Regions from separate parts of the Synechococcus sp. N26 genome, predicted to be linked through region 2. Evidence: predicted binding sites of a transcription regulator. Region 2 holds the regulator's gene; each other region holds the start of a gene.

Region 1 (10,363 bases), 340 kb from region 2:
ACGCCTGAATTGAATCCCTAACAAAGCCCTGCACACGGCTGTGTTGCAGGGCTTTTTTAAAAGCGTCAACGAAGCAGCAGGCTCAAGCCACCAAGCGGTTGAGCATCGGCAATTCCGACAGTTCATCCCGCCACTCCTGGGCCCAGAGAGCCTGACTGCGCTCATACACCTCCATCAACTGCTCCACGGCGCGCTCGTGGAAATCAACGCGCAGATCCAACAGCGGAAAAGCCGCTTCACCGCTCACCTGCACCGCCGCTGACGTGCAGAAGGGAGAACGATGGTCACCACCAGCCGCTTCCCCGGCCTGGAGAGCCATCATCAGGCGGCGGCCCAGTTTCAAGCTGGGGTCGCTGGTGAGAAAGGCCTGCTCCATGGCTGCCAGCACGCCCTCATCCACCAAGCAATTACCGGCAACAGACAGATCACGCTGATGGCGATGCCCTGCCCAAGGGCCGCAATCCTGTCCCGTCCAACAGGCCGTGCGACCGTCCAGGTCGATCAGGTGAAACTGACGCCGGTCTCGGTGCTGGTCATCCGTCAGCAAGCTGGCCAGAACGCTCTCGGCATCGGAACTCTGCTCAAGGCGCTCAAGACCACAAATCCCCAGATACGGATTGGTGTGGGCCTGGGTGGCGACGGCACCTACACCGGCGCGGATGTGGGGCACGGTGGATCCAACGGCCAGGTGACAGGTGGCAACAGCCACGCCAAAGCGGCCGTTGCTGGGGTCTCGAGCAAGGATCGAAAAGGTCACGGCAGCTGACGGTCGAGCCGCTGCAACGTTTCCAGCAGCACCGCGGTGCCTGCCCAGCACTGCTCGTCGCTGGTGAACTCCGCCGCGGAATGACTCAGACCACCCCGGCTGGGCACAAAAATCATGCCCATTGGCCAGCGGCGGCCGACTTCCTGGGCATCGTGGCTGGCGCGGCTGGGGAGATGGCTGTGGGACAAGCCGAGATCGGCTGCGGCCTCAGCGATCGTGGCCATCACCACCGCATCAGCAGGGGTGGGATCAACGCTGAACTGGGGGTCCACCACAATCGGGCAGCCAGTTTCAACACCGATTCGTTCCACCTGCTGCATCAACTCCTCCACCAACTGATCGAGAACAGTGGGATCCACATCCCTGAGGTCAACGGTCAGGGCGACAGCGCCAGGAACAACGTTGGCGGCATTGGGCCAGACCTCCAGTCGACCCACCGTCGCCACCGGATCTCCGGGATGACGGGAGGCCATGGCCTCGACGGCAAGAACAATCCGCGAGGCCGCCACGAGGGCGTCCTGTCGCAGCCCCATCGGTGTGGTGCCGGCGTGGTTGGCCTGGCCCTGCACATTGATGCTGAACCGTCGCTGACCAACAACTCCCTCCACGACACCAATGGCATCACCGCGTTGCTCAAGAACGCCACCCTGCTCAACATGCAACTCCAGGAAAGCGGCATAGGCCTCGTCGGAGCGTCGGGCCGAAGCCAGGGAGGGCCAATGGCCGCCGATGCGCGCCAGGTTGTCCTGAATCGGCTGGCCGTTGCTGGTGGCATAACTCTTCGGGTCATCGCAGGCCGTGCCCGCCAAGCCCTTGCAACCCACCATGGTCGACTCCTCGTCGGCAAAGGCGATCAACTCGATGCCATGCCGCAGACGCAGGCCCTGGTCTTGAAGCGCGCGGCAGGCTTCGAGACCGGCCAACACCCCCAGAGCACCGTCAAAGCGTCCACCGGTGGGAACCGTGTCGAGGTGCGACCCGGTCACCAGGGCAGGGCGGTGGGGATCGAGGCCTTCCAGACGTCCGATCAAGTTGCCAGCGGCATCAACACGCACCTGCATGCCGAGCTGCTGCATCCAGTGGGCCAGCAACTCACGGCCCTGCACATCCTCGGGCGAGAACCCGCGTCGACAGACGCTGCCATCGGGCTTGGCACCAATACTGGCCAGCTGCTCAATCGTTCCGATCAGCCGGTCACGATTCGGACGTGCGACAACTTTGCTTGGCTCGATCCCAGTAGGGGTGGTCGGAGAAGCCGAGATGAGCGTGGGCAATGCCGTGACCTTCGTTTCAAACGGAGGTCAATAGTCACCTGAAAGACCGCGGAACCTTGTAGCTAGCGCAACGATTTAATCCTGACCAAAGAATTCAAACGGGCATCAGCACACGCCAGCCCAGTCGGTCCGCCTCGCGGCGGGCCAACGCGGGCACGTCTTCCGCCACAAACATGCGGTGCAGCATCTGCACACCCAGCAGGTGATTGATCACCGCATCCATCTGCACACGCTCAGCATCGGTGGTGGCCGGGTCCTCATGACGGGCAAACAAGGCGCGCACACCGGCTTTGCTCAACAAACCAGCGGCATCGATCGCCTCATCACTGAGGTAGTCGTCGGCGAGCTGCTTCATCTGCTCCCATTTCTCAGGCTCGGTGTGGGCTGGCGGGGCCATGAAGGCGAACTTCTCACGCCGGTACAGCACCTCCGGCAACAGGCCAGCCATGGCTTCCCGCAGCACGTATTTCTCGGTTTTCCCCTTGATCCGCAATTCGGGCGGCACCTGCACCGCCACCGCAGCCAGATGGTGATCGAGGAAGGCAGGTCGCGCCTCCATGGAATTGGCCATGTCGACCCGATCGCCACCCCAGGTGAGGATCTGGCCCTCCAGCATGGTCTTGATCCAGACGTACTGGGCCTTGTCCAGGGCATGGCGCCCGTCCAGTTGATCCGCATCCAGTTGCGCGGCAATCGCCTTGCCCGGTGAGTAACCCTTCAGGGCTTCGGCATGGGACTGCGCCAGAAGCTCCGGCACCAAGGGCGCGCAGGCCAGCCACGGCTGAAGGCAGCTGGGGGTGAAGCCAACCACCGCATCAAGATCGGGGTCATCCACCTGATTTTCAGCCAACATCGCCCCTTTCACCAGGGCATTGGACCGCTGCAACAGGCTTTCCCAGCTGGCGCGCTCCTCCTGCGGCAGGTCATCCAGACCATGGAGAAACATGTCGCGGCGAAAGGCGGGATAGCCACCGAACAGCTCGTCTGAGCCTTCGCCAGTCATCACCACCTTGTAATCCACATCATTGACATGGCGGCTCATCAAGAACTTGGCCACCGCCAGGGTGTTGTAGATCGTTCGCTCCGCATGCCAGATGGTGCGCTCCATGTGGCCATAGAGCTCCTGACCCGAGAGACGCATCAGATCCTGTTCAGCGCCGGTGGCTTCGGCCATCTCGCGGGCAATCGGCGACTCGTCGTAACGGGCATCGTCAAATCCGATCGTGAACGCCTTCACCGGTGCCTGGCTCACGGCTGAGGCCAAGCCGAGGATCGAACAGCTGTCGATGCCGCCGGAGAGGTAACAACCCACCGGGACGTCGGCCACCATGCGCAGTTCAACGGCCTCCAGCAATGCCGCACGAACGGCAGCGATGTGGTCGGCTTCGGTTCGCTTGGGGTCCCGCTCGTCCTTGCGCGGAAAGTCGACGTCCCAGTAGGTCGACTCCGACACCTCCAGATGCCCATTCACCCGTTGCACCTTCAGCACATGGCCGGGCTTCACCTGATGCACCCCGGCGAAGGCAGTGGTCCCGGGAACCATGGTCTGCATCAACTGGTGGAACAGACCCTCCGAGGTAAAACGTCGCTCCACCGCCGGATGGGCGAACAGCACCTTCAATTCGGAACCGAACACCAGACCCTCAGGCGTCATCGCCCAGTACTGCGGTTTGATGCCGAAGCGGTCCCGCACCAGGTAAAGACAGTCTTCGGACCGATCAAACAAGGCAAAGGCGAACTCACCGCGCAACAGAGGCAGGGTCGCCTCCAAACCCTGGCGTTGGTACAGCCGCAGCAGGATCTCGGAATCGCTCTTGCTGCTGAAGCGCACCCCCTGGGAGGTGAGATCAGCCCTGATCCGCTGGAAGTCGTAGAACTCACCGTTGTGGGCCATCAGCACCTCACCGTCATCGGTGAGGAAGGGCTGCCGGGCCCGTGACTCATTCAAGTCAATGATCGAAAGGCGGGCATGGCAGAAGCCGACGCCGGCCTGATCGAGCACCTCAACACCGAAGCCATCGGGCCCGCGATGGGCCTGAATCGCCGCCATGTTGACCAGCAGCTGGCGATCCACCGTCTGCTGACGGTCGGCATTGAAAACACCCCCGATTCCACACATCAGTCCACCTCAGATCACATCCATCACGCGTTCGGCTCGATCCACCATGCAGGTGAGCAGGGCCATCCGCAGGAACACGGCCCCCCTGGCCTGGCTGAAATACCAGTTGTGGGGCGTGTCATCCAAGCAGGTGCTGAGTTCCGCTCCCCGCGCCAAGGGATGGAGCACGATCGCTTCCGGTTTGAACGGCATGTCGCGGGTGAGGCGGAATCCTCCGCCGTGTACTTCATAGGAGTCGCCGACCCAGGCAATGGCATTGATATAAACGACATCCAAGTCGGGCACTTCAGCCTGAAGATCCGTGCTGGAGCGCACCTTCATCCCACAAGCTTCAAGCTCCTCCAATTGTCCTGGGTCGAACAGCGGCTGATCCGGCTCCAACTCGGGGGCGTGAATCACCACCACCTCGTCCACGGTCTGCGGGAATTTGGCCAGGATCCTCAACAGGGAGCGAACCGTTCGCATCCGCGAAGGGATTCCGACGATCCCAATGCGAATCCGATCAGCGGGTGCCACTTCAGCTTCAGCAAGCTTGGGGCGCCACTTGAAGATCGTGTACAGATCGGCCATCGCCTGGGTGGGATGTTCATCGATCCCATTTCCAGCGTTGATGATCGGGATCCGAAGGGTTGACGTCATCGCGTAGACGGCACCGGGATCGCTATCCCGAAGCACCACACAATCGCCGTAGTTGTTGAACATATGGGCGACATCTTCGAGAGACTCGCCCTTGGCGATCCCTGTGGTGGCCCTGTCGGTGATGTTGATGGAGGTACCGCCGAGTCGGTGCCAGGCACTGTCAAAGGACAGCCGGGTGCGCGTGCTTGGTTCGTAAAACGCGTTGATCAGAATCTTGCCGGTGAGTGGCGTGTTGTGACGGCAATAGCGATCTGGATTGCTCTCAAACTTCGCCGCCAGGCGAAACACCTGCAACAAAACCTCGGGGCGAAACGGTTGGATCGACACCACGTGCTGATCCACCAAATCCTTCAAAGGCTCAACGTCTTCGGCAATGGCAGCCAGCAGCTCCTGGGGTTGGTTCTGCCCGTAGACATCGGGCCCCATCGGCTCAAACCGAATCTGAACCAAAGACGCGTCCACAACTGCTGTTTTGGCCTGTGCCATAGCGGGATCGGATCAACACTCTGTTTGCCAAACCGAGTGCTAAAGCCAGGAACTACATCTTTTACCGGTAACAACAACCACACTGCTGCGTCCACGAAGAAGCAGCTTCTTAAGCAAAGATCCGGAAAGGATTGTGCTGGGGTGGACGGCCAAAGGAGACATCACCAAACCCGGCCATTGCGCCACTCCACCCACCAGATCAGCAGCAACACGAGCACCGACAGCACCAGGGCGAACTGACTGGCCACCAGCAGAGCCTGAAAGCCCGACAGACCAACAAGGCCGGCCATCAAAGGAAGCGTTTGAATCATCCCTCCTCCTGCAACAAGGTGAAGTCGAAGCGTTCCGGCCAGAAGCGACTGCCCATCAGCATCACAATCGCCGACACGGCCGCCGAAAACACAGCAGCGCAGTAAGGCGCGATCAGCACATAGGCGAGCAGGCCCACAACGCTGCCGGCGAGCATGGCCGCAATGGCAGCCGTGCGGTTGGCCGTGCGCCAGTAGAGCCCACACGCCACAGGCCAAACCGTGGAGGCCACCAGGGCACCCGTGAAGAACAGCACCGACGCCAGCGAATCCAGCCGTGGCCAAGACAGCGCCAGGGTGACGACGGCCAGTCCCACCACCATCAGCCGCGCCGCCTGCTTGAGCTGCAGGTCGCTGGCCTGAGGCCGCAACAGGCGGAAGTACACATCCTCCGCCAACAGATCGGCGGTGGATGCCAACAGGGAATCGAGGGTGGAGGTGAGCGAGGCAAACACCACCACAAACACCAAGGCCGCCCCACCCGCCCCGAGCAGATCGGCCGCCATCACAGGAAAGACCATGTTCACCTGCTCAAGGGGCAACTCACGGGCCAGGGCCACCAGGCCAATGGAGCCCGTCACCATCGGCACGCTCATCCAGGCGATGCCCCCCAAAACAAAAGAGGTCATCACCACCGAGCGCCGACTGGCGAACACCCGGGACCACCAGATGTTGTTGTGAAACACCTCGCCCATCGAAAAGAGGGCGGAATTCCAGGCGATCAACAAGCCCGCCGGCAGCAGCAGATCAAGCCGATCGGGATGCCGGGCCAGCAATGAGGCATGCACCTCGGGCATCGGGAATTGACGGAAGGCGAGCACCGCCACCACCGCCAGCAGCAGCATGATCAACAGCGACTGGATGAAATCGGTGCCGATCACGGCCCGCATTCCGCCGAACAGGGTGTAGACGGTGGCAACACCAATTACCACCACCATTCCCACGTGGTAATTGAAGCCTGAAAGGGCCTGCAGCAGCAGGCCAGCACCCATCGCCTGGGTCATCAGAAAGCCCAGGGTGTAGATCGCGGTGATCAGCATGAACACCCACCAGGCCAAGCGTCCGTAGCGCAATCGGATGAAGTCGCCACTGGTGCGACCGTTGGGCATCAACTGCTTGATCCGGGAGGCCAGGGGGGCGAACAGAATCAGGCCAAGCCCGGCCAGGGCATAGCTGAACATGCCCCAGAGGCCAGTTTTGTAGCCGAATTCAGGAGCGAGCAGGGTGGTGTTGCCGGTGACCCAGGAGGCCATCAACGTGGCCGTGCTCAAGGCCAGCCCGATGTTGCGCCCCGCCAGCATGTAGTCGTCGGCATTGCCTTGACCACGCCGGCCCCAGGCAATCCCCAGCGCCACCCAGAGAACAGAGAACAGCACCACCAACGCCCAGGCGATCCCGGGCTGAAGGAAGGGAACCGAGTCAGCGGACATCCGTCGACCCCCTGCGGTTCCAATACAGGTGTCCGCGCAGAATCATCACCACCGTCGCCGCAGTCACAACGGCACCAAGGGCAAAGATCAGTCGCGCCCAGAGCAATTCATCCAAGGCGAAGAGCGTTTGAACTCAAAAAACAGATAAGCAAAGGAGGCAGCCTGCCCTGGCCCTGTGCCCTCGATTCAGGTGCCTACGGATACCCAAACAACAGGCGATCAGCGTCCTCTTGCCTGAAATTGCGGAATGTGTAGCAACCACCACCCGAAGTGGAGTGGGGCGACGCCTTGGATACATCTCGCTTGTGCGATCAGGATGTTCACCGACTACAAACCGACGGTCGGCTTCGACGAATATTTCTGCGGTGAAACGGCAAGGCCGCGTGACGAACTGGCCACGTTGCTCACATCACTCGGGCAGATGGGATTGCCCGAGCTCAACCGCAGCCATGCCTCGGCCAGTCAGCTGCTGCGTCGCCTCGGCGCCACATTCCGCCTCAACGATTCCGGGCTCAAAGGCAGCGAACGAATCCTCCCCTTCGATCCCTTGCCCCGGCTGATTGGCCGCAGCGACTGGATGACCCTGGAGCGGGGATTGCTGCAACGCCTGGAAGCCATCGACTGCTTCCTCGCCGACATCTATGGCCCCCAGCAGATTCTCAACGACGGTGTCATCCCGAGGGAAGACGTTGAAAGTTCCTCCGGTTGGCGACCTCAGATGCAGGGCATCAGCCTGCCCCTCAACCGCTGGTGCCACATCTCCGGGCTCGACCTGATCCGCGACGGCCATGGCACCTGGCGGGTGCTGGAAGACAACCTGCGCTGCCCATCCGGTGTGGCCTACTTCCTCGAGAACCGTCGGGTGATGAAACGGTTGTTCCCTGGCCTGTTCGAAGGCCGTGCCGTTCAACCGATCGACGCCTATCCCTCCCATCTGCTGCGCACCCTTCAGGACCTGGCGCCCTGGAGTGACACCCCCCGCGTGGCGATCCTGACGCCCGGGGTGTTCAACAGCGCCTATTTCGAGCACAGCTATCTGGCTCAGCAGATGGGCATTCCTCTGGTGGAGGGACGCGACCTGGTGTGCGAAGACGGCCGGGTGTGGATGCGCAGCACCAACGGCCTCAAGCCCGTGGATGTGATCTACCGCAGGATCGACGACGATTTTCTCGATCCCACCGTGTTCCGCCAGGACTCGATGCTGGGGGTGCCGGGCCTGATCGACGTGCTGCGTCAAGGACGGGTCGCCATCGCCAACGCCCCGGGCACCGGCGTCGCCGACGACAAGCTGATCTACGCCCACGTGCCGGCGATGATCCGTTACTACCTCGATGAGGAGCCGATCATCGAGAACGTTCCCACCTATCTCTGTGCCCGACCGGACGACCAGCGCTACGTGCTCGAACACCTCGAGCAGCTGGTGGTGAAGTCGGTGGCGGAAGCCGGGGGCTACGGAATGCTGATCGGCCCCCAGGCCAGCCGAACGGAGCTGGCGGACTTCGATACAAAGATCCGTTCGAATCCCCGCAACTTCATCGCGCAGCCCACGCTGCAACTCTCCACCGTGCCGTCCCTCAGTGACGGTGAGCTCTACCCCTGCCACGTGGATCTGCGCCCCTACGTGCTGCGCGGCGCAAGCAGCTGGGTAAGTCCAGGGGGGCTGACGCGCGTGGCCCTGAAGCGCGGCTCGCTCGTGGTGAATTCGTCCCAAGGCGGCGGCTGCAAGGACACCTGGATCGTCGACAACCAACGGATGGCGGCACCGCAACCCCAGGAGGCGGTGCCGTGCTGAGCCGCGTTGCCGATTCGCTCTACTGGATCAACCGCTATCTGGAACGCGCCGAAAACATCTCGCGATTTCTGGAAGTGAGTGAAGCGATGGCACTGGACTGTCCTCCGGGCAGCGCCGAACCGTGGCTGCCGCTGGTGGAGGTGACGGGGGATCGCCACCGCTTCGATAGGGCCTACCCCGATGCCACGCCCAAACAGGTGGTGCACTTCCTGCTGCGGGACCGCAGCAATCCCAACAGCATCGTGAGCTGCATTGCGGTGGCGCGGGAGAACGCACGCCAGATCCGGGATGTGATCACCACGGAGATGTGGGAACAGATCAATGATCTGCACTGGAGCCTGCAGGACGACGAAGACATCTGGCGGGAACCGGTGCAGGAACAACTGCGGATCATCCGCCGCGGCTGCCAGCTCGTGTACGGGATCACCGACACCACCCTGAGCCGTGATTTGAGCTGGCTGTTCAGCCAGCTGGGACGTCTGATCGAACGCGCCGACAAAACCTCGCGCATCCTCGACGTCAAATACTTCCTGCTGCTGCCCTCCCCTGAGGAGGTGGGCGGCGTGCTGGATGAACTGCAGTGGATCACCCTGCTGCGCACAGCGGGCGCTTATCAGATGTACCGCCAGAGCATTCAGCACGCGATAAGCCCTGCCTCGGTGGCCCGCTTTTTGCTGCTGGATCCCAGCTTTCCTCGATCGGTGCGGTACTGCCTGCAGGGCATCAGCGACACCTTGCAACAGATCCAGCAGCTCCCGAGCCAAGACACGCCGGATGACCTCGACTGTTTGCGCGGACAGCTCCTGGCCCGCTGGAGCTACGTGCGGATCGACAACCTGATTGAAGCCGGTCTACATGAAGCCATTGATCAGCTTCAGCAGGACCTCAACCAACTCCACAACCTGATCCAGACCCGCTACTTCACCAGCGCCGACCTCCGTTCCATCCCCACCGATCCCGCATGCGCGCTCTCATCGTTCACCGCCTGACGTATCGGTATGACGCCCCGGTGTTCCTCGGGGAACATCGCCTTTGTCTGAGGCCTCGAGGGCAGGGGTTTCAGACCCTGCTGGAGCACCAACTCAACGTGCTGCCGGAACCGGAGCAACGTCGGGAACTGGTGGCCGCCAGCGGCGATGAAATCCAACGGCTCCGCTTTCTCGGCAGCACTGATGAACTGATCTTTGAGGCCCGCAGCCTGGTGGAGACCCGACCGGCAACCCCGCTGGAGAGCTGCTTCAACGGACTGGAACCACCCCTGCCCTACCCACGCGGCCAGCTCAACAGCGATCTGCAGGGCGCCCTGGAGGGCTGGTTGCCCAACGGCCAACACGAACCCTCGGCCATCGACCTCACCCAAGAAGCCCTGATGGGCAGCAACCAGCAGACCCTGGCCTTTCTGAAGCAACTGATTGAACTGATTCAAGAGCGGGTGAAATACACCCAACGCCATGTGGGACCCGCCTGGCCGGCGGGCCGAACCCTGCGCGAACGGATCGGCTCCTGCCGTGATCTGGCCATGCTGATGGTGGCCTGCTGCCGCGTGGTG
Region 2 (10,363 bases):
TGGCGTCCGCTGTTGTTCCAGCAGTTTCACGACATCCTTCCGGGTACCTCGATCCCGGAGGTGTTTGACCAGGCGGAACCGGTCTGGCGCTCGGCCCGGCGCCAGGTCCGCCAGGAACGCGACCGGCGGCTGGCAAGGCTGCCGCGTCCGGAGGACACAGCAGCGGTGTGGAGTTGGTGGGGTCTGCAGCCCTTAGCGTCCTGGTCGCCTCTGGTTCGCCTTCCTGCGGGATCGTGGTCAGCGGACGCCGTTTCACTGCCGCAGCAAAACGCCGCTGCTGGTGGTACCTGGGTGCAGCTACCGCGTCAGCACGGGATTTGTTCGGTGCCGCTCCGGCGTGAACCAGGCTGGACGTCCTGCGCGGCTGAGCCCCGTCAGGCTGTGGTCATCACGCCGCTGGGGGCGGGAGCTTGGCGTGTGGGTAATGGTCTGATCGAGCTCGATGTCTCCTCGGCCGGACTGCTGGCTTTGCGGGATCGCGATGGACGGGATCAGTTGTCGTCTTCCCTGCAGTTGGAGCGCTATCGGGACCGGGACGAATTCTGGGATGCCTGGGATCTTGCGGCGGACTACCGATCTCAGCCCCTGGGTGTGCTCTGTACGGATTCCCTGGAGTGGCTCGATCAGGGCCCTCTGGTGGCGCATCTGGTGCTGCGGCGCCAGCTCGGTGCCAGTTGCATGCGTCTGGACCTGCGGCTGAAGGCCGATACGCCCTGGCTGGAGCTGATCTGCGGTATCGACTGGCGCCAGACCCATGAGTTGCTGCGTCTTGAGCTGCCGCTGGCGACCCCCGCCGTCCGCATCGCTGCCGACACCAGTGGAGGGGTGATCGAACGGCCGGCTGCACCGATGACAGCTCGGGAGCAAGCCCGTTGGGAAGTGCCTGTGATCTCCTGGTTCGCCTCGCAGTCGGCGGCTCCCGGAGGCGGGATGGCTGTGTTGCTGGACGGCCCCCAGGGTGTGGATTGGTCTTCAGACCGACTTGGCATTTCGCTGCTGCGGGGCCCGACCTGGCCAGATCCCAGCGCTGATCAGGGGTGGCATCGCCAGCGCTTGGCCCTCATGCCGTTCGCCGGCTCATGGAGCGATGCCGGTGTGTCTCAGGCGGCCATTGCCTTTCGTGAGCCCGGGTGGTGTGCGGACTTGCCGGCGGAGCAGCGTCAATGGTTTCCATCGCTGCCGCTTCCTCTCACGCCGGTGGGGTTGGAGCGCCATGCCGATGGTTGCGTGCTGAAGCTGCTCAATTCGGGATCAGCGCGCTGTCGCTGGACTCCCGGAGCGGGGTGGAGGGTCCGCAGGGAAGCCGACTTAATGGCCGCTTCTGCCGTGGTGATCACCCCAGGAGAACTCGTCTCCCTGGTGGTGGATCAGTCCTCGTGATCGTCGAACGGGTCGTCGAGTGCTTTTGATGGAGGGCCAAAGGCCTGATACACGCCAAATCCGGTGAGTCCGAACAAAACGGCGAGCACGCCAATGGCGACGGACAGAGCTGGGGACGACGTTTCCATCACATCTCTCGACAGGATCAACCCCGAACCGGAGTTGGCCCCTACAGTATCGAGACTTCAAACCACCCGAGACCCGGCGTCGCCATGGCACAACGCACCCGTCTGGGAGACCTTCTCCGCCCACTGAACTCCGAGTACGGCAAGGTGGTTCCCGGATGGGGCACCACTCCCGTGATGGGCATCTTCATGGTGCTGTTCCTGGTGTTTCTGCTGGTGATTCTTCAGCTGTACAACAAGTCCCTCATCCTCGAGGGCATCAACGTGAACTGGAACGGCCTCGGCTGATCTGCACCCATGAACATCTTTGGCGTCGGTCTCCCCGAAATGGCGGTTATCGGCGCCGTTGCCTTGCTGGTTTTCGGGCCGAAACGCCTGCCTGAGCTTGGTCGGACTCTTGGTAAAACCCTGAAGGGCTTCCAATCCGCGTCCAAGGAATTCGAACGCGAGATCAACAAAGCCATGGCTGAACCGGAAGTTTCCGGTGAGGCTGCGAAGCCGGTTGAAGAACTTCCCCCCAGCGACTGAGTCGTTCCAGCGGTATGACCACTGATCTCAAGCTGGTGGTGGGTTTGGGAAATCCGGGTGCGAAATACGCCGGCACCCGTCACAACATCGGCTTCATGGCCCTCGAGCTTTTGGGTGAGCGCTCTGGGTTCAGTTTTCGTCAGCAAGCCAAGTTGCACGGTCTTGCAGCCGATACAGGGGTTGGCGAGCAGCGGCTGCGCTTGCTGATGCCTCAGACCTACATGAATGACAGCGGTCGTGCCATTCGTGCGGCTCTCGATTGGTTCGGCCTGGAGCCTCACCAATTGCTGGTGCTGGTGGACGACATGGATCTTCCGCTGGGTCGTTTGCGGTTGCGGGCCCAGGGCAGTGCCGGCGGGCACAACGGTTTGCGCAGCACCATTCAGCACCTCGGGACCCAGGCGTTTCCCAGGCTGCGGATCGGCATTGGTGCGCCGGCTGAGAACCCTGCCGAACGCCGCGCCCGAACGGTGTCCCATGTTCTTGGTCCGTTCAGCAAAGCGGAGCAACCCTGTGTCGGCGCTGTTCTCGATGCTGTTCTGGATGGGATTCAACGTCTTCAGCACCAGAGCTTTGAGCGCGCTGGAACCTGGATCAACGGCTTCCGCTATGACCTGGAGTCGGTCGACTGATGCCGGCACTTCCGGCGACAACGGCCCATTTGCGAGTGCTCCGCCAGTGCTTTCAAGCCAAGTGCGTGGAGGGTGAAGTCTCTGCTGGAGGCTTTGAGTGGCAGTTTTCCTGGGCCTTTGATCGCGGTGAACTGGTGGTGGAGCCTTCCCTTGGACGTGCCCTTATCGAGGATGCCCTGCGGCGGTTTCTGGTGCGTTCTGATTACAGGCTGGAACCGGGGGGTGATTACACCTTCATGGTCCGGGCCAGGTTCTGAGCGAGAACGTCGGAGCAGGCTCAGGCCATCTCAGGCGGCATTGCAGGTGCTCCTCAAGCATCACCAAAGCTGCAACAGCATCCAGATCCACCGGTGGAATGCGCAGTCCTGCCGGCAGCATCCGTCGCCAACCTCGAGCCGGCCATAGCGCCCAGTAACGCTGTCTCGCCCTCAGGGTTGTTCCCTGCTCCGGAACCACGGTGAGATGGCCCAGCCGTTCCAGTCGCTGGATCCAGGCTCGGCTTCCCGTGCCATCGCCGATCAGGATGCGATCGAGAGCTTGGTCTTGACTCCAGTGCTCCAACCAGGGTTCGACGGCCTCCGGGGCCAGCACATGCCCTTCGCGCACCAGGCCGAGCTGAAGATCGGCCAGCACAAGACCACATTTGCAGCGGCCTGGATCGAGGACGGCCACCCGTTTCATGGGGAGGCCTGAATGGAGACGACGACGGGATCGGCACTGTCGCTGACCCCTGCGGAAATCACGTCCAAGACCACGCTTTGGCTCGGTCCTTCCATCAGGGTCTGGGCCAGTTGGGAGAGGGCTGATCCATCGAATTGAAGGCCCTCGGTCAGGGACCCCCGCCGCTGCACCTCGGCATAGGCCGAGGCCAAGAGAAGGTTCAGCCGTGTGCGAATGCCCTCTGGAGTGCGTTCATTCGGTTGGAGTGTGGTGGTGGCCAGCACATCTCCGCGTTGGGTCACCGGTCGGTTCGGACGCACTTCTGGGAAGGCATACACCGCTGTTTCACCCCGCAGCACATTGGTGGCTGAGCGCAGCGAGATCACCCAGGTCTCCGGTTTGCGGATGATGCTTTGCAGGCGTTCCACATCGCTGCGCGGAACGCGGATTAACTGGCGTTCTGGTGCTTCGCCAGGTCGCACTTTCCCGTAGGCGTTGAGATTGGCCTCCTGCAACAGCCTGTCGACAGCCTGTTTGGCCTGGTCCGGAGCATCGAGTCGAACCGTTGCTCTTGCCAAGGTCTGTCCGCTGCTGATCACCACCGATCCACGCCGCAAGGCGACCAGATTGCGTTCCAGTTCTTTGAGTTCCTGCTCACCGGCACGGATGCGGCTGCGAACGCTGTTGAGTTCGGCTTCCGTGCGCTGGATGTCCGCATCGCGGGAGGCGATGTCCTGGCTTAGACGTTCACGTTCGGCTTCGAGTTGGGCCAGCTCCTTCTGAAGAGGAGCCAGTTCGAGGCGCAGGGTGTTGGCCCGTTGCTGTGATTGCTCGAGCTCAATGGCGATCCGTTTGGTTTCCGTTTGGGTCTTGTCCCGTTCCCGCTCGGCTGCCTTCAGCTGCTGACGGCTGTCTTGGAGTTTCTCCTGCAGGGCATCCAGTTCAAACAGGCCCACCCGCAACTGCCGGCTCACCAGAAGCATCAGGCCAAGTGAGAGTGCGCTGATCAGGCTGCCGGTCAACACCGTGATCAAAACGGCGGTGCGCCGTGGGCGCATGCTGAACAAACTCAGTCGCGCTTTGCCGACGCGGCTGCCCAAGCGGTCGCCCAGGGTCGACAGCACGCCCCCGAGCACCAACAGAACCAGAATCAGTGCCCAGCCGCTCATCGCTGCACAAGTCGGGCGATGGCAGGCCTAGCTGAAGCGTTTGGCCAGCGCGATCGGATCCAGAACGGTGATTTTCTTGCGGTCAATCTGAACCAGACCGGATTGACGCAAGTCTCCCAGCAGACGCGTGATTGTGACGCGTGTTGAGCCAATTGCTTCAGCGATGGCCTGATGGGACAGGCGCAGGTCGATGGTGATGCCCAGCTCATCTGCCACGCCGAAGTCCCTGCAAAGCACCAGCAGGAAGCTCACCAGTCGGGATGACATGTCCCGATGGGTGAGGGTTTCAATCATCGTCTCGGTCTGCAGAATCCGGCTGGAGAGACCCTGAAGCAAGCGCAGGCCAACGCTGGTGTCTGCTTCGATTGCGGCCTTCACGGAGGTCGCTGGTGCCGTCACCATTTCGACCCGGGTGAAGGCCACAGCGTGATAGAAGCGGTCGGACCGTTGGCCTGTCAGCAGTGACAGCACCCCGAAGAGGCTGTTCTCGCGGAGCAGGGCCACGGTGATCTCTTCTCCCGATTCGTAGACGCGGGACAGACGAACGGCCCCCCGGCGGATCAGATACACCCGTTCTGCGGGATCTCCAGGGAAAAAGATGGTCTTGTTGCGATCCACCAGTTCACTGCTGGCGCCATCGAGATCCCGGATGATCTCCAGCAGAGAACGGTTGGCGGGCTCTGTGCTGGGAGCTGGAGCCACCATCTTCGGGGCGTATCGGCTGAAACCTCGGCTACTGGTCATGACAACCCCCTGGTGTGGCGAAGTTACGGAGCCGGCGGTGGCCGCCGTGTAGCGGTTATTACGTAACGCTGCTGTGCTCGTTGAAGGCCTGGCGTTGCGCCTGCATCAGGGATGTCAATCCCGGCTCTGCTAAATCCAGCAGCTCATTGAGTTGGCTGCGACTGAAGGGCGCACCCTCCGCAGTTCCCTGGATTTCCAGCAGACGGCCATCGCCGGACTGCACAACGTTCAGGTCCACCTCGGCTCGGCTGTCTTCGCTGTAGTCCAGATCCAGCAAGGCCTGGCCATCAACCAAGCCAACGGATACAGCCGCCACCTGATCGATCAGGGGCGATTGCTCCAGCACTCCCTGGTCCACCAGGGATCGGCAGGCTTGGTCCAGGGCGAGCCAAGCCCCGGTGATCGAGGCCGTCCGGGTGCCGGCGTCCGCTTGGATCACGTCGCAGTCGATCAGCAAGGTGCGCTCCCCTAGACGCTCCATGTCGATCACGGCGCGCAGGCTTCGGCCGATCAGCCGCTGAATTTCCTGGGTGCGACCCGAGAGTTTCATCAGCTCCCGTGATTGCCGCTGTGGGGTGGATCCGGGCAGCAACCGGTATTCGGCGCTGAGCCATCCCAATCCTTCTCCCTTGCGCCAGCGGGGAACCTTGTCCTCCAAGCAAACGCTGCAGAGAACAGCGGTTCGGCCGGTGTGAACCACAAGGGAGCTCAAGGCAAACCCCATGGGATTCCAGGTCACCGAGAACGGTCGCAACTGCTGCGGGCGACGGTCATCAGTGCGTTGTTCAGGGGATTGGCTCATCGGTGGTGTGCAGTTTGTCAAGCCTCGCAGGCGGTTGGTTCTCGCCCTGTCCAAACACCATGGGTGGTGTCAATCCCCTTGTGGAATGTGATCTCGCCGCTACATTCAAGGTCTTGCCGGGGTCGCCCGGACAGATGCTTCCGTGATGACCACAAGCCTCGCCGACCCCCAATCCTTCCAAAATTCCCTGGATCGGGATCAGCAGGCCTTGCAACGGGCAGGCCTGAGGCCCTTGCCTGCCGTCTCTGATCCGCCACCCCTACATCTGGTGGCTCCCGAAGGGCAGCTTCAAGTGCATACGGCGCCTTATCGAGGCAGTTTCGCCAGTGTTCTCAGCCAGGCCATGCGAGCTGCCGGCTTGGGCAGTCGTGTTCTGATCAGTCAGTTCCTCAAAGGGGGCGTGCAGCAGGGACCGGCCGGCCGGGTGCAGCTCTGCGGAGGCCTCGTCTGGCTGCGGCCGGATGTGCCCCTCTGCCTTTCCTCGCCGGGGCATCCCGGTGGTGCGGAGGCGGTGGCTGAGGTTTGGTCCATCTGCCGTCAGCATCTGATCCAGGGAGATCTCGACCAGCTGGTGTTGGATGAACTCGGCCTTGCCGTGGCCTTCGGATACCTGGATGAAGCGGACGTGATTGCAGCCCTTGAGCAGCGGCCCGCTTCGATGGATGTGATCATCACTGGACCTGCAATCCCCGCCGGTGTGGTGGAGATGGCAGATCAAGTCACGGAGTTGCGCCGAGGTTTCTGATGCTCAAGTGCGATCGCTGGATCACTGAACAGGCCGGGCAGGGAATGATCGAGCCATTCCAGAGCGGTTTGGTCCGTCACCTGGAGCCGGAGCAGAAGCTGCGGCCAGTGCTGAGTTTTGGTTGCTCCTCCTACGGCTACGACCTACGCCTTTCTCCCCAGGAATTTCTGATCTTCCGGCATGTTCCAGGCACGGTAATGAACCCCAAGCGGTTCAACCCGGCCAACCTCGAACCCACTCCCCTTCATGAGGATGAAGACGGGCGATATTTCATTCTCCCGGCCCATTCCTATGGCCTCGGTGTGGCCTTAGAGAAGTTGAGGGTTCCCCCCAACATCACCGTGATCTGTTTGGGCAAGAGCACCTATGCCCGCCTTGGAATCATCGTGAACACCACCCCGGCAGAAGCGAGCTGGGAGGGTCACCTCACCCTTGAATTCAGCAACAGTTCTGGTGCTGACTGCCGCATCTATGCCGATGAGGGCATCTGTCAGCTGCTGTTTTTTGAGGGTGATCCCTGCTCGACCACCTACAGCGATCGACAAGGCAAGTACCAGCACCAACCGGAACGGGTGACGCTGGCCAAGGTCTAGTTCTCTCTGATTAGGGGGCCAAACGCGCTCGGTGCAGCCTGCTCTTCTCGTACCAGGCTGCAAATTCAGGGGCCCACTCCACCATGTGGGGCCACATCAGATCACAGAGCTGGCGGATCTCCAGCTGGGCATCGAGCTTGGCACGCAGGTCCATGAAGTGCAGGAACGCCCGCAGGCTGAAGCTCACCACAAAATGCTGGCGGTAGTCGAAGGGAAGGATGCCGCGGGCGTGCTCCTCGGCGAAGCCCTCCCTGAGCAGATCCCTGTAGCGCTCGGCGGCGCTACGGCAGAGATCAAGATCCTGTTGGCGGAGTGCTTCGGTGTAGGCGTATTTCTTGCCCTGCCGATCGCTGTACTCGCCGATGGGCCTCAGATAGAACACCTCTTCCAGGTCCAGGGCTCCATCCGCTGCACGGCAGATGCGTTCACCTGTGTAACGCATCGACTGAACATCGAAGCTCACCCCAACCCGGTGGGTGCGGGCCTGCTGCATCACCGAGTGCGGGAACCAGCCCACGTTCAGCACGATCTGTGCATGCTCCATCGGGCCGTAGTGGCCGCGCTCTCCAGACAGCAGGCGTTTCACACAGATCTCTCCAGCCCGCTGCTCATCAGGCCAGTTGGCACGATCTCCGGCCACGAATCCTTCGCTGTAGTCCTGATGCATGGCGGCGTACACGCATTGCTGCGGGTTCGGCGTAGCTGCGATCAGATCGACCCGAAAGCGGTCCATGGGAGCGTCAGAGTGACGAGTTGTGGTGATCATGGCGAGGCGTGTCAACCATGGCTGCGGGGCCCCGCGTTGGCTGGGCTTGAGGCCCCTGCCATCGCGTTGTTCGCAGAGGGGGGCGTCAGCAGCTGGCTGATGTTGCCGACGCCAGGCAAGGCCGGCAACGGCTGATTTTCAAGCAGTGCTGTGGTGAGCAGCTGGAGTTCCTCAGCGCTGCGCAAGCCGAGGGATCGCCCCTTGGCTTCCCCCTCGGCGTTGAAGAGGTTCAACTGGGGAATGCCGTTGACGTCGTAGCGATCAACTAGATCTTGCCAACGGGGGTTGTCGACGTTGACCAGAACAACATCGAGTCGATCGCGCGATTGCTTCTCCAAAGCCAGCATCGAAGGTGCCATCTCTCTGCAGACCTGGCACCAATCGGCGTAGAACTCGATCAGCGTTGGGCGTCCGTTGGTTAACGCTGTTTGTGGGTCGAGGGATCGTCTCGCCAGCTGCTCCATCGGACTTTCGCTCTGAATGCCTCCGCGTAGGACAACCAGGCCCATGGCCAGAGCTACCGCAATCAGCACCAGCACCCATCGCTGCGCTGTGCCCAGGGGTGAAGACTCCGGGGTGCCTGTCATCGCACGTCAACCGCAGCGATCACTCTGGCAGCTCCTTCGAAAGGCCGCCGCTACCTTGACGCCATGCCAATTCTGCGACTGCTGAGCCTTCCGGTTCGGGCGCCGTTGCTGACGGTGCTATTTCTCGTTGCGGTTGTGCTCGGCAACCATTGGCAGATTGTTCAGCCCTCCTTCACGTCTCTCTATGGCGTGAGTGCGGCCTGGTTCTGGTGTCTCGTGCTGCTGCAGACGCAGGTGGTTGTCGTCTTCTGCACCATGCCCGATCTGCTGTTGCGCCAGGTGTCGTTGCTGATGGCGTCGAGCCGGGTGATGACGTTGGTGGTCACGCTGCTGGTGGTGATCACCGGTGGCATCTATCTGCTGAAGCTCAATGTGCTCACCGACGTGTTGATCCTGGCCTCAGCCGTGCTCTTGGCCAGGCTCGATCTCATCCGCATCGGTGTTCTGCCCGCCGCCGGGATCTGCCTCCTTCTGATGAGTTTGGTCGTGATCGCTGGCATCGTCGCCGGCACGCTTCTGCCCCATCCCAGCGCCAGTCTCTTTGCAGAACGATTGATTGCCGCCTAGGTAGCCGAGCAGATTGTCCAGCACTTTCTTGGTGTAGAAGCGTGTTTCCGGGTAGGGAATGCGTTCCACCCAGAGCGCATCGTCGTCTTGATCCGTGGGTTGTGCCCAAGAGGCCACAGCACCAGGCCCGGCGTTGTAGCTGGCAATGCTGCGAAATGGGTCGCTTTCCCATTGCTCCAGCAAGTGGTTGAGGTAGCGCGCGCCCAGTTCGAAGTTGTCGGCGGGATCCTTCAGCATCAGCGTGCTGGTTGGTGCGTCAGCCATCTCTGTGGCTGTGGAGGGCATCAATTGCATCACGCCTACGGCCCCAGCAGGGGAGACGATACCGGGAGCAAAGCGTGATTCCTGTTTGGCGATCGCTCGCAGCAGATTGGCCTGAACGCCTGCTTGCTCTGCCGCTGTCTGTATCTCAGCTTCGAAGAGGCGAGGGAATTGGCTGCGATGCAGGAGAGTCCATTGATGGCAGCTCGGATTACGCCAGCGGAGGCTGAGCCACCAGAGCTGGTCCAGTCCCATCCAGGTGTCCCCGATGGCGAGGCGCAGCCTGCCTTCGGCGAGACGTTCTTCAGGTGGCGGCGGGACTGCAGGGTCTGCCTGGGCCTGCCAGGCCTCCCAGGCGGCGTGCACCTGGCCCAGGCGCCAAAGCTCGTTCACCAGGCGGTGATGGCTGTTGAGCGGTTGCCAGGCTGGCGGCTCCTGCTGCGGGTCTGGGGATCGCAACGCAAGGGGTTCGGCCACACCCAGGTGCTCCATGGCGCGCCAGCGGTAGTAGCCCCCGGGGAAGGCCCCGATCAGGCGGCGCCAGCTGCGTTCTGCCTTTGTCGTTTCGCCGAGTTGCTTGTGGCTAAGCCCCAACCAGAACAGCCGCCGCGTCTCCAACGGTGGAGGCAGGGGGCCATTTTTATCGGGGCGTTCCAGCAGGGCACGGGCACGATCCCAATCTCCAGCCAGAAATGCCTCGCGGGCGAGGTCCCATTGCAGTTGCCAGATGTCGGGGTCGTTGGGCCAGCGGCTCAGGGCGGCATCCGCCCCATCGCCGCCTGCGAGTCGCACGCGAGCTGCTGC
Region 3 (10,363 bases), 330 kb from region 2:
CCACTTGGCGATCTCCCTTAGGCCCGAGGCAGAACACGGCGCTGCTGCTCTGCCGCAGGGCGTTCCGCAATTGCACGGGGTCTGTGGCGTCGCAGAGCTCCACCCGATCGGCCATGGGGCTGAGTTGCTCCAGCCGTTCGCTGCTGGTGGTGGTCAGCGTCAGCTTCAGCTGGGGGCGTCTTGGTTGCAGCCGCTCCGCCAGAGCGAGCCCCACGTAGCCGCAGCCAACGATCGTCAGGTCCATGGCGGGGATGGCTGCTCGGGCGACCCTAAGGAGATCGACCGTTCCATGCCGTCACGGACATGACTGATCAATGGACCCTCAACCGCCGCAATTTTGCGGGCCATTGGCAAGGCTGTGGTTCTTGGTTTGAGCGGGACGGCAGCGGTCGGCTGGATCTGCAGCATCCGACCCGTCGGATCGACCCCACCACCTACGCGATTTCCTTTTCCGATGACGACCACGGGGTGTGGGATGGATCGGGTCTGGCTTTTGCCCCCGGGGGTAAGGCCACCTACCCGATAAGTCGAGACACCTACAACGCCGGCGGAGGCTGCTGGCAGTTTCCCGGGGCGGGCGGTCAGTCCAGCCGGGGGTTTGATCCCGATCGCCCCCGCTTCGGCCATGAGATCAACCTGTTCTGCGGTCGTTCCCGCTCGATGCTGGTGCTGCTCTGGGAACCGCTTGACGGCGGCTGGCGTTTGCAGCGTGTTGGGGCGGTGGGTTTCCGTTGCTTGAACAGCACCGATGCCGAATCCGACCGTCCCGCATGCGGGACACCCGAGGCCCTGCTGGCGCCGGTGCAGGGATGGAGTGGCGAGCGGCAGATGCTCAGACCGCAGGCGGGGGTGAACGGCCAGGCGGAGGACGCCACTCCGCTGGTGTTCGATCCAAGCCAGCTGTTGCACAACGACTGCTCAGCTGTGATGCCCGACGGCTTGGTGTTCTCGGTGCCCAGTGAGCTCCCCAGTGCGCCCTTCAGCCTCGAGATCGGTGGCCGTCTCGGCGCTGACCTGTTTCAGCAGATCAGCATCCATTTCGATTCATCCGGCCAGCTCATGGCCTGGGAGCGCCGCTGCTTTCAGCCTGATACGGCTCAGAAAATCCGCTGACGAATCAGCTGGGCCCAGAGACGGGTGCCGCTTTCGAGCGGGCCGGCTTCCGCTGGCAGTTCCAGCAGCAGATCGGCCTGTTGCAGGGAACCGATCCTGGACGAGGCCTGCGAGCCATCCACCCGTGCCAGCAGCGTTCCTGCGGCGTTGGTGTCGAGGCGGGCCCGAGCTAATTCCGGCCGTCCCGGTCGGCGGGACAACGGGTCGGCCAGTTCCACCATCACCCGGGGGAACAGTTCCGGTTCGCTCTGGCCCTCCAGAACCTGCAGGGCGGGCCAGAGCAGTTGCAGGGCGGTCACCGCCGCCGCCACGGGATTGCCCGGCAGTCCGAAAAACGGCACGCCCTCACCGATGCTGCCGAAGGCAAAGGGGCGCCCCGGGCGTAGGAACAGTTTCCAGAAGTCCACGGCACCCATCTCCGCCACCAGCGGTCGGATCCAATCGGTGTCGCCAGCGGAGACGCCGCCGGTGCTCACCACCACGTCGCAGTCATGGGCCAGATCCAGCAGGGCCTGGCGCAGGGCGTCGGGTTGATCGGCCACCACCCGTCGCTGGGTCACCGATTGCCCGAGGGCCCGGAGCATCGTCTCCAGCAGCGTGCCGTTGCTCTCCCAGATGGCACCGGGTTGCCGCGCTGTTCCGGGTGGCACCAGCTCGTCCCCGCTGATCAGCAGCCCGATGCGGGGTTGCTGAGCAATGGTTAGGTCGGCAATGCCGCAGCCGGCGAGGCGTGCGAGATCGGCCGCACCGAGGCGCTCTCCAGCGGCCAGCAGCAGGTCTCCCGGTCTGCATTCCTCATCCTCGGGGCGAATCCAGGGACGATCCGACGCCTCTTTCACCAGTTGGAGGTTGGTGCCGTCCACGCTGATCAGCTCCTGGGGCAGCACCCAGCCGGCACCGTCCGGCAGTGGAGCGCCGGTGAGGATGCGGATTGCATCGCCGCTGGCCAGGCTTCCGTTGAACGGCTGGCCGGCAGCGGAGCGTCCCGTCAGCTGCCAGGTGTCCCCAGGTTTGGGCTGGTGGCTCTGCCCCAGGGCGTAGCCGTCCATGATCGAGGCCCGGAACCCCGGAACTGCCGCGCTGGCCAGCACATCCGCAGCGCTCACCCGGCCGAGGGCCTGCTGCAGCGGCACTGTGTTGCTGGCTGTGATCGGCTGAAGCGCCGCCAGAACCCGTCGACGTGCCTCTTCGAGGGGTAGCCCTTCGCGTCCGTAGGGCTCAGCGTTTCCAGACACCGTTCCGCCCTCCTTCCTTGAACTCCAGCTGGATCGCCTCGATCGTCATGGCTGGATCAACCGCCTTGAGCATGTCGTAAAGGGTCAGCAGCCCCACGGACACAGCCGTCATCGCTTCCATTTCCACCCCGGTCTGACCTGTGGTGCGGCAACGGCAGTGGACCACCAGGCCAGGCAGGGAGGCGTCGGCGTCGATCGACACATCCATGCCACTGAGTGGCAGCGGATGGCACAGGGGAATCAGCTCCCAGGTGCGTTTGGCGGCCTGGATCGCTGCCACCCGGGCGACCGCCAGAAGATCTCCTTTCGGTGTCTCGCCCCGCTGGATCAGGCCGAGGGTTGAGGCGTCCATGCGAATGGCGCCACGGGCATGGGCTTCGCGGTGGGTGGTCGGCCGGTCCCCCACGTCCACCATGTGAACCTCGCCTTGCTGGTTCAGATGACTCAGGTCTTGCGTCATTCGATCAAGCTCACAACACCGCTGCTGAGTTGGAAACAACCCACCACCAGTTTCAGCGCACCGCTGGCTTTGGCCTCAGCCAGAACGGCGCTGCGTTGAATCAAGGTGGAGGCGCTGGCGAGGGCGTTGCGCCTCACGGCGTCCTCGAGATCGCTGCTGCCGTTGATGTTCTCCCGGATGGGTTGGATCAGTCGGTCCAGGGAGGGGGTCAGCGGGTTGGTGTCCATCGCCGCCGTCACGGCTCCGCAGCCGCTGTGTCCCATCACCATCAACAGTGGCGTCTTGAGAACGCTGACGCTGTATTCAACCGAGGCAATGGCTTCGGTGAAGGCGGTGTTGCCGGCGTTGCGGATCACGAACAGCTCGCCAGGCGTGGTGTCGAACACCCAGCTCGGCGACACCCGTGAATCAGAGCAGGTGAGCACGGTGGCCCAGGGATGTTGGCTGGTGGCCAATGCCCTGGGGGAGTTGAAGCAGCGCGGGTCAGCACCCGCCGTTCGGGGTGTCGTTCCGTCGTCTTGTTTGCCCTGGCGCCAGGCCTCGGCAAATCGGCGGTTCCCCGCCATCAGGGCCTCGAGTGGATCATTCGGGCTGCAGAACCCCTCCTCTGCTGCCTCAACGGGGCGCGCTTGCATCAGGGCGGCCAAGGCCAGACCGCCCGTTTGCTGGAGGAAGTGACGGCGCTGAATCCCCATGCCGGCACCTTATGCGGGCCGGCTGGTGGGATGTGCCACGTGGGTAGTGCGATCAGCGCTCGCCGAAGGCAGACCAGAGGGTGGCTTCGGAGCCCAAAACAGGCTCAACGGCGGGCTGGATGGCAGCAGTGGGTTGGGCTGTTGCGCCTGTGGTGGCACTGGCGATGTCGCGATCGGCCAAGGGAGCCCAGAGAGCGGCAGGACCGGCGATCACCGGCTCCACGCCAGCGGCACCGGCCTGAACGGAAGCCGACTGGCTGCGCACCAGTTGCACGGCGAGGGAACCAACGATGAAGGCACCCAGGAAGCCGGCGGCCAGGGTGATGGGGCTGCGGCCGGAAGCGGACGAGATGCTGCTGGTCACGGCAGAAACTCTTTGGACAGAGCTTCAGTATGGAAAAAATTGGTGTGAACGACTACTAAATGGGTTGAATTGTGTAGCGGAATTAACAGTTTCTATGGGATCAAAGCCCTGCATGGGCTGCTGTTGGAGTGCATCAGCCGTGACCCATCCATGGGACATTCCCAGCAGCATTCCGAGGGAGAGGGCGAAGCGCACTGACCAACATTTGTATCGGGTTAAACATCTCTGTTTCCGTGGTCTTCCGTTGTCATCATTGACACCGATCAAGGCTTTGGTTGATGTCCAGCCGTCGTAATTCCGCCAGCCATTGCTTTGCCTTTGAACAGGATTTCATCGGCAACTGGCGCTGCATCCCTCTTTGTGTGCGACGCAAATTGGATCTGTGTGGGGTGAAGTTGAAGCTCAACCACTGGCTTGAACTTTCCCAGGAGCAACGTCAAGCCCTGGTGGATTGGCCGGATGGGGCCGATGCTCTCGAGCAGCTGCGCCAACACCTGCGCGATTGCACGCGTTCCATGGCCGATGGCATGGCCAAGGATCTGCCACCGGTGAGTGGTGCCCTCTGGCAACAGCAGGCGGAGCTGCCCGCTGTGGTGCAGGAGGCGGCCACAGTGCGGGGTGTGGCGCTGACCCTGGAGCAGTGGACCCAGCTCAGTGAGCTGGATCGCTTTGCCTTGTGCAAGTTGGTTCGGCCTGGGCACGACCACCACAACCTTGAGGCAGCCTTCAGCGAAGTGCTGGTGTGAGCAGCCGGCGCAGGGCCTCTAATCGTCCTTTCTGCTGTTCAACGGGCTTCACCACCGAGACGGCGGGAGCCACGATCACCGCGCAGGCCTTGAGTTCAGGCTGCTTTGACACCGGGCAGGCCTCGTCGTGCATGAGGGTGTTGGCTTCGCAGGCCTTCTCCTGGGTGAATCCCCAGTGCATCGGCAGGAAGACCGACCCACGCCGGATGCGATCGGTGACTTTCACCGTGGCGGTGAGGTGGCCGCGGCGTGAGCTGATCGCCGCCAGTTCACCGTTGCGCAGTTTCAACTCCTGCGCGTCACCGGGGTGAATCTCCAGCAGCGGCTCGGGATGCTGTTTCATCAGCCGTTCCACCTTGCCGGTTCGGGTCATCGTGTGCCACTGGCCCAGGTAGCGACCCACCGTCAGCACCAACGGATAGGTGTCGCAGGGGGGTTCCGCCAGTCCCAGCGGTTGATCGGTGCTGAAGCGGGCGCGTTTGTTGGGGGTGGCGAATTGATGGTCTGCGTAGAGGCGTTTGGCCTCTGTGGTGGGGGTGCTGCCGCTGGGATAGGGCCATTGCTGCGGTCCTTCGCCTTCCAGCAGTTCATGGCTGAGGCCGCTCACATCGCAAAGCCTGCCCTGGGTGAGAGCCGTGAATTCGGCGTACACCTCAGCTGCTGATTCGAAGTTGAACTGTTCGCTGTAGCCCAGTCGCCGGCCCACCTCGGCAAACACCTCCCAGTCGGGACGGCTCTCGCCGAAACGACGCCGGTAGGCCGGGCAGTAGGTGACCCGTCGTTCGGAATTGGTCATGGCGCCGGCCTTCTCGCTCCACTGGGCTGCGGGCAACAGCAGATGGGCGTAGTGGGACGTTTCCGAGTCGGCGTAGGCCTCGCTCACCACCACCAGCGGGCACTTCTGCATGGCTGACTTCACCCGGTCGAGATCCGGGAGGCTCACCAGGGGGTTGGTGGCGGCCACCCACCACAGATCCAGCGCCTCCTGTTCCATGGCTTCGATCTGCTGCCAGGCTGCCAATCCGGGCTTGGCGTTGATTCGTCCTGCCGGCAGCTGCCAGGCCTGCTCCACTTCGGCGCGGTGTTCGGCGTTGGCCACTAGGCGGTAGCCCGGCAGCAGGTGGGCCAGGCCTCCGGCTTCACGTCCGCCCATGGCGTTGGGTTGGCCGGTGAGGGAAAACGGGCCCGCTCCTTGCTTGCCGATCTGGCCGGTGAGCAGATGCAGATTGATCAACCCCTGCACCACGGCCGTTCCTTCACGGCGTTGGTTCACCCCCATCGACCAGAGGCTGAGCACCTTCTCGCGCCGGTGGAACAGAGCCGCCACTTCCCGCAGGCGTTTTTCGGGGATGTTGCAGAACAGGGCCACCCGTCTTGGGGTCCAGCGGGCGGCGACGTCAAAAAAGGCGTCGTAATTCTCGGTGTGGTCGTCGATGAAGGCCGGATCCTGGCCGTTTTCGCGCAGCACCAGGTGGGCAATGCCGTGCAGCATGGCCAGGTCGCTGCCCGGTGCAATCGGAAGGTGGATATCGGCGGCCTTGGCGGTGTCGGTGCGGCGTGGATCCACCACCACGATCTTCACGCTGCCAGGGTTTTTGCGTTTCCGCTTCAGCAGCCGCTGGAACAGCACCGGGTGGCATTCGGCCGTGTTGGTGCCGATCAGAAACGCCACTGTGCAGTGGTCGAGGTCCTCATAGCTGCAGGGGGGACCATCGGAGCCCAGGCTGCGGGTGTAGCCCGCCACCGCTGAGCTCATGCACAGCCGCGAGTTGGCGTCGAAATTATTGGTGCCCAGGGCGCCTTTGAGCAGCTTCTGGGCGAGGTAGTAATCCTCGGTGTGGAACTGACCGGAGCCATACATGGCAATGCCATCGGCGTTGCCACGCCGGGCCACGCTCGCCTGGATCTGGCCGGTGATTTTGTTCAGGGCGTCGTCCCAGCTGATCGGCGCGAAGTCGTCCTCCAGGGTCGGGCGGAACAGGGGTTGGCGCAGGCGGCCTGGGGCCAGGGTTTCGCCGACGGTCGCGCCCTTGATGCAGACCTGGCCAAGGCTGGAGGGGTGTTCGCGGTCGCCGCGGGCGGTCCACATCGGGTTGCCCTCGGCATCCCGTTTCACGGCCTCACCCTTCACGGCAGGAGGCAAAAGCTCCAGGCCACAACCCACGCCGCAGTAGGGGCACTGGCTGCGCACGCTGCGGCGTGGGTTGGTCATGTAGGAACCAAAAAAAGAACAAAACCCGGAGCCGAAGCTCCGGGTCGTTATGCAGCGACAGGGTGCTGCGGAAGGAGATGGATCAGGCGGTTTCGCCTTCGTGCAGGTCTGCGAAGGATCCCTTGGGCTCCTTCAGGAAGAAGAAGCAGAAGAAGGCCACGATCAGACCGGCCACGCCCAGGATCTGGAAGAAGGCACTGTTGGAAGCCGCGATCACCTCGGGGGTGGGCTCGCCGCCGCCGCCCATCCACATCGGCAGGAGGCTGAAGATGGTCAGGTAGGTCACAGCGCCAACGTTGCCGTAGGCACCCACCAGGCCGGCCACCTGACCGGTGACGCGACGCTTCACCAGGGGCACCAGCGCGAAGGTGGCGCCTTCACCGGACTGCACGAAGAAGGAGGCGAGCATGGTGATCACCACGGCAACGGCAATGCCGGTGGTACCGGTGAAGGTGCCGGGCTTGATCATGCTCATCACCAGGTAGCCCACGCCGAGTCCGGCGGTGAGGAAGCCCATGGTGTTCTTGCGGCTGCCGACGCGGTCGGAGATCAGACCGCCAGCAGGACGGGCGACCAGGTTCACGAAAGCGAAGCAGGACGCCAGGATTCCGGCGGTGGCCTTCGGCAGATCGAAGGTGGTTTCAAAGAAGGTGGGCAGCATCGAAACCACGGCCAGTTCGGAGCCGAAGTTCACGATGTAGGTGAGCTCGAGGATCGCCACCTGGCGGAACTCATAGCGATCTTCCTTGGGATAAACCTTGTTGCCGAGGATCAGGTCGCGGTTGGTGCGGATGATTCCCCAGGTCTGGAATGCAAACCAGACTGCGACGGCGCCGAGGGCCAGGGGGTAGGTGCTTGCGGTGAGGAAGCCCACCTTGGTCAGGCGCCAGCAGAGCACGCAGAGGATGGCTGCGAAGGGCACGTTCATGCCCAGCAGACCCCAGAAGTCGCGCATCGAGGTGACTTCCAGACCTGCGGTTTTCGCAGGGCGCTGATACGTCTTGCCGGGGGGGGTGTCGGTGACGTTGAAGAAGTAGAAGCAGCCGTAGACGGCGGAGACGATGCCGGTCAGAGCGATTGCACCGCGCCAGTTCAGAACTGCGCCGGTGGGCAGTTCGAAACCGCCGGAGAAGGAGAGGAAGCCAGCGAGGGCCACCATGGTGAGGGCGGAGAAGGCGGAGCCGAAGTTGCCCCAGCCGCCATAGATGCCTTCTGCCAGGCCGATTTCCTTGGGCGGGAACCACTCAGCCACCATGCGGATGCCGATCACAAAGCCGGCGCCAACGATGGAGAGCAGCAGACGGGCCACCACCAGCTGGTTGAAGTCCTGAGCGGACGCAAACAGCAGGCAGGGAATCGCCGAGAACACCAGGATCGAGGAGTAGGTGATCCGGGGTCCGAATTTGTCCAGCAGCATGCCGATCAGCACGCGCGCCGGAATGGTGAGGGCCACGTTGCAGATGGCCACTGTGCGGATCTGACCAACGGTCAGACCCAGGTCCGCTTTCACGGTGGTGGCCAGAGGGGCCAGGTTGAACCAGACCACGAAGGTCAGGAAGAAGGCGATCCAGGTCAGGTGAAGGGTTCGGTACCTGCCCTGGAACGACCAAAGGTCGCCAAGCATTGAGGAGAAGAGAAGGAACCTCGGGCTTCAAAAGGAAAGGTGCCCGGGGATGGCAAAACGGTCGAAAAGAGAATCCGTTTAACCCGCGCAGTTAATCAATTCGTCGGGCCCGTGTTTGGTCGGATTGGTTACCAATTTGTGTTTTTGTGTTTCCAGGCAAACATCAATGGGGCTGATTGATCGGATCAGGTGATCTTGTGCCGCAGCGGTTTGGTAGCGGTTGCAACTTTTGTGGGTTGTTGGACTTTGCTGGTGCAGATTGTTGGTCGACGATGTGAACCAAGGCTTGCGGGTTTGTGTGCTCAGTGGCGGAAGCAGCCGTCGCATGGGGCGTGACAAGGCCCTCTTGCCGCACCCCTCCGGTGGTGTCTGGCTCACGGCCCTGGTCGACCAGCTGTTGCCCCTCGGTTATCCGGTGCAGGTGTTGAGTCGTCATGCCGCCCATGCAGAGCTGCTGGCCCACCGGCCGGGATGTTCCTTGCTGCTGGAGCCCCCTCCCTGGAATGGTCCTCTGCAGGCGCTGGCCAGGCTGTTGCCGTCTCGGCCTGGGGAGGCTTTGTTGGTGCTGCCGGTGGACATGCCCCGTTTGCGCACCGCCGTTGTCCGGCAGCTGATCGCAGCCTGGAATCGTGCCCCCGATCAAGCAGCGGTGGCCCATGACGGGCAACGGCTGCAGCCGTTGCTGGCGGTGATCCCCTCCGGTTCTCCCTTCCGCTCCTGCCTTGATCAGCAACTGCAACGCGGAGAGTTGCGCTGGATGGATTGGTTGACCTGCGTTCCCCATCAGGCGGTGCGCTTGCCTCAAGAGGCGTTGGTGAATGCCAATTGCCCTGCAGATCTGGCAGCGTTGGAGGGATGAGCACGTCGTTGCCGCTCGCAGACCGCCTCAACCGGCCCATCGGGGTGTTGCGGTTGTCGCTCACGGCCCGTTGCAATCTCGCCTGTCCGTACTGCTGTCCGGATCTGGAGGAGCCCCCTGGCCTGCTCACGCTGGAGCAGCAGATGCGCGTGATTCGTGTGGCCACGCGCCTGGGGGCACAAACGCTGCGGCTCACCGGTGGAGAGCCGTTGTTGAGCCGGCGCTTGTTGCCGTTGTTGGAGGCGGTGGCCCAGGCCCGGCGGGATCGTTCGGATCCGATCGCTGGTTTGCAGGCCGTGGCGCTCACCAGCAACGGGGTGCTGTTGTCGGAACCGATGGCGCGGGCGTTGCGTGCCGCAGGGCTGGATCGCATCACGATCAGCCTGGATGCGGCGGAAGGGGAGGCAGCGGCGCGCATGGCTGGTCTCAAGGGTGGTGCCGTGGCTGGAGACCGCCTGGTGCGCCAGGTGCAGGACGGTATCGCGGCGGCCTGCGCCGCTGGCTTTGATCCCTCATGCGGCGAGCTCAAGCTCAATGCCGTGATCCAACGGGGGATCAATGACGATCAACTGTTGCCCTTGGCCGGTTTGGCCCGGCAGCAGGGGATCGAGCTGCGTTTGATCGAATACATGGATGTGGGCAACCGCAACCAGTGGACGCTGGATCAGGTGCTGCCGGCGGCGCAGATGGTGGAGCACATTCATGCCCGTTGGCCCCTGGAGCCTTTGGGTCGCCCGCGGGGTGGGACGGCCCGGCGTTGGCGTTATGGCGATAGCGCCGGTTCCATCGGTGTGATCGCCTCCATCAGTGAGCCGTTCTGCGGGGATTGCAACCGCTTGCGTGTCACTGCCGATGGGCAGGCGTTCACCTGTTTGTTTTCTGCTGAAGGCACCGATCTCAAGCCCGCGCTCGCCTCGGAGCGTCAGCTTGAGCAGGCCATGCGCCAGCTCTGGCAGCGGCGTCAAGACCGCTACAGCGAGGAGCGTGATCCAGCCGCCGTTGCGTCAACCCATGCGGAAATGGCGTATTTGGGGGGCTGAACCGTCGTGACCGTC

The links. The regulator NtcA, encoded in region 2, controls nitrogen genes in cyanobacteria. The targets are predictions, from matches to a motif close to GTANCNNNNGNTAC.
Region 1: DXY33_RS01045 (circularly permuted type 2 ATP-grasp protein) is a predicted target of NtcA. The motif match lies at 7,213-7,226, and genes of this name have one in related genera.
Region 3: DXY33_RS01070 (molybdenum cofactor guanylyltransferase) is a predicted target of NtcA. The motif match lies at 8,663-8,676, and genes of this name have one in related genera.

Annotation. Positions count from the first base shown of each region.
Region 1 is NZ_UCNM01000002.1:184,179-194,541, forward strand. Features, by position in the region: gene DXY33_RS01020 (DUF1028 domain-containing protein) at 83-757, opposite strand; gene DXY33_RS01025 (Zn-dependent hydrolase) at 754-2,040, opposite strand; gene asnB (asparagine synthase (glutamine-hydrolyzing)) at 2,135-4,159, opposite strand; gene DXY33_RS01035 (aspartate carbamoyltransferase) at 4,169-5,284, opposite strand; gene DXY33_RS12785 (hypothetical protein) at 5,446-5,574, opposite strand; gene DXY33_RS01040 (sodium:solute symporter family protein) at 5,592-7,022, opposite strand; gene DXY33_RS01045 (circularly permuted type 2 ATP-grasp protein) at 7,339-8,814, shown strand; gene DXY33_RS01050 (alpha-E domain-containing protein) at 8,808-9,803, shown strand; gene DXY33_RS01055 (transglutaminase family protein) at 9,776-10,363, shown strand, end outside.
Region 2 is NZ_UCNM01000002.1:527,959-538,321, forward strand. Features, by position in the region: gene DXY33_RS02630 (glycoside hydrolase family 38 C-terminal domain-containing protein) at 1-1,380, shown strand, start outside; gene psbN (photosystem II reaction center protein PsbN) at 1,368-1,508, opposite strand; gene psbH (photosystem II reaction center phosphoprotein PsbH) at 1,593-1,793, shown strand; gene DXY33_RS02645 (TatA/E family twin arginine-targeting protein translocase) at 1,803-2,033, shown strand; gene pth (aminoacyl-tRNA hydrolase) at 2,048-2,665, shown strand; gene DXY33_RS02655 (DUF3146 family protein) at 2,665-2,922, shown strand; gene DXY33_RS02660 (resolvase) at 2,900-3,346, opposite strand; gene DXY33_RS02665 (DUF3084 domain-containing protein) at 3,343-4,494, opposite strand; gene ntcA (global nitrogen regulator NtcA) at 4,522-5,238, opposite strand; gene rph (ribonuclease PH) at 5,297-6,040, opposite strand; gene DXY33_RS02680 (cob(I)yrinic acid a,c-diamide adenosyltransferase) at 6,186-6,785, shown strand; gene dcd (dCTP deaminase) at 6,785-7,378, shown strand; gene thyX (FAD-dependent thymidylate synthase) at 7,389-8,111, opposite strand; gene DXY33_RS02695 (thioredoxin domain-containing protein) at 8,156-8,731, opposite strand; gene DXY33_RS12640 (hypothetical protein) at 8,795-9,298, shown strand; partial or broken gene DXY33_RS12800 (transglycosylase SLT domain-containing protein) at 9,386-10,363, opposite strand, start outside.
Region 3 is NZ_UCNM01000002.1:195,397-205,759, reverse strand. Features, by position in the region: gene DXY33_RS01115 (NAD-dependent epimerase/dehydratase family protein) at 1-244, opposite strand, end outside; gene DXY33_RS01110 (hypothetical protein) at 304-1,113, shown strand; gene glp (gephyrin-like molybdotransferase Glp) at 1,098-2,348, opposite strand; gene moaC (cyclic pyranopterin monophosphate synthase MoaC) at 2,332-2,808, opposite strand; gene DXY33_RS01095 (carbonic anhydrase) at 2,805-3,503, opposite strand; gene DXY33_RS01090 (hypothetical protein) at 3,556-3,867, opposite strand; gene DXY33_RS01085 (nitrate reductase associated protein) at 4,146-4,613, shown strand; gene DXY33_RS01080 (nitrate reductase) at 4,594-6,825, opposite strand; gene DXY33_RS01075 (NarK family nitrate/nitrite MFS transporter) at 6,908-8,449, opposite strand; gene DXY33_RS01070 (molybdenum cofactor guanylyltransferase) at 8,712-9,308, shown strand; gene DXY33_RS01065 (GTP 3',8-cyclase MoaA) at 9,305-10,348, shown strand.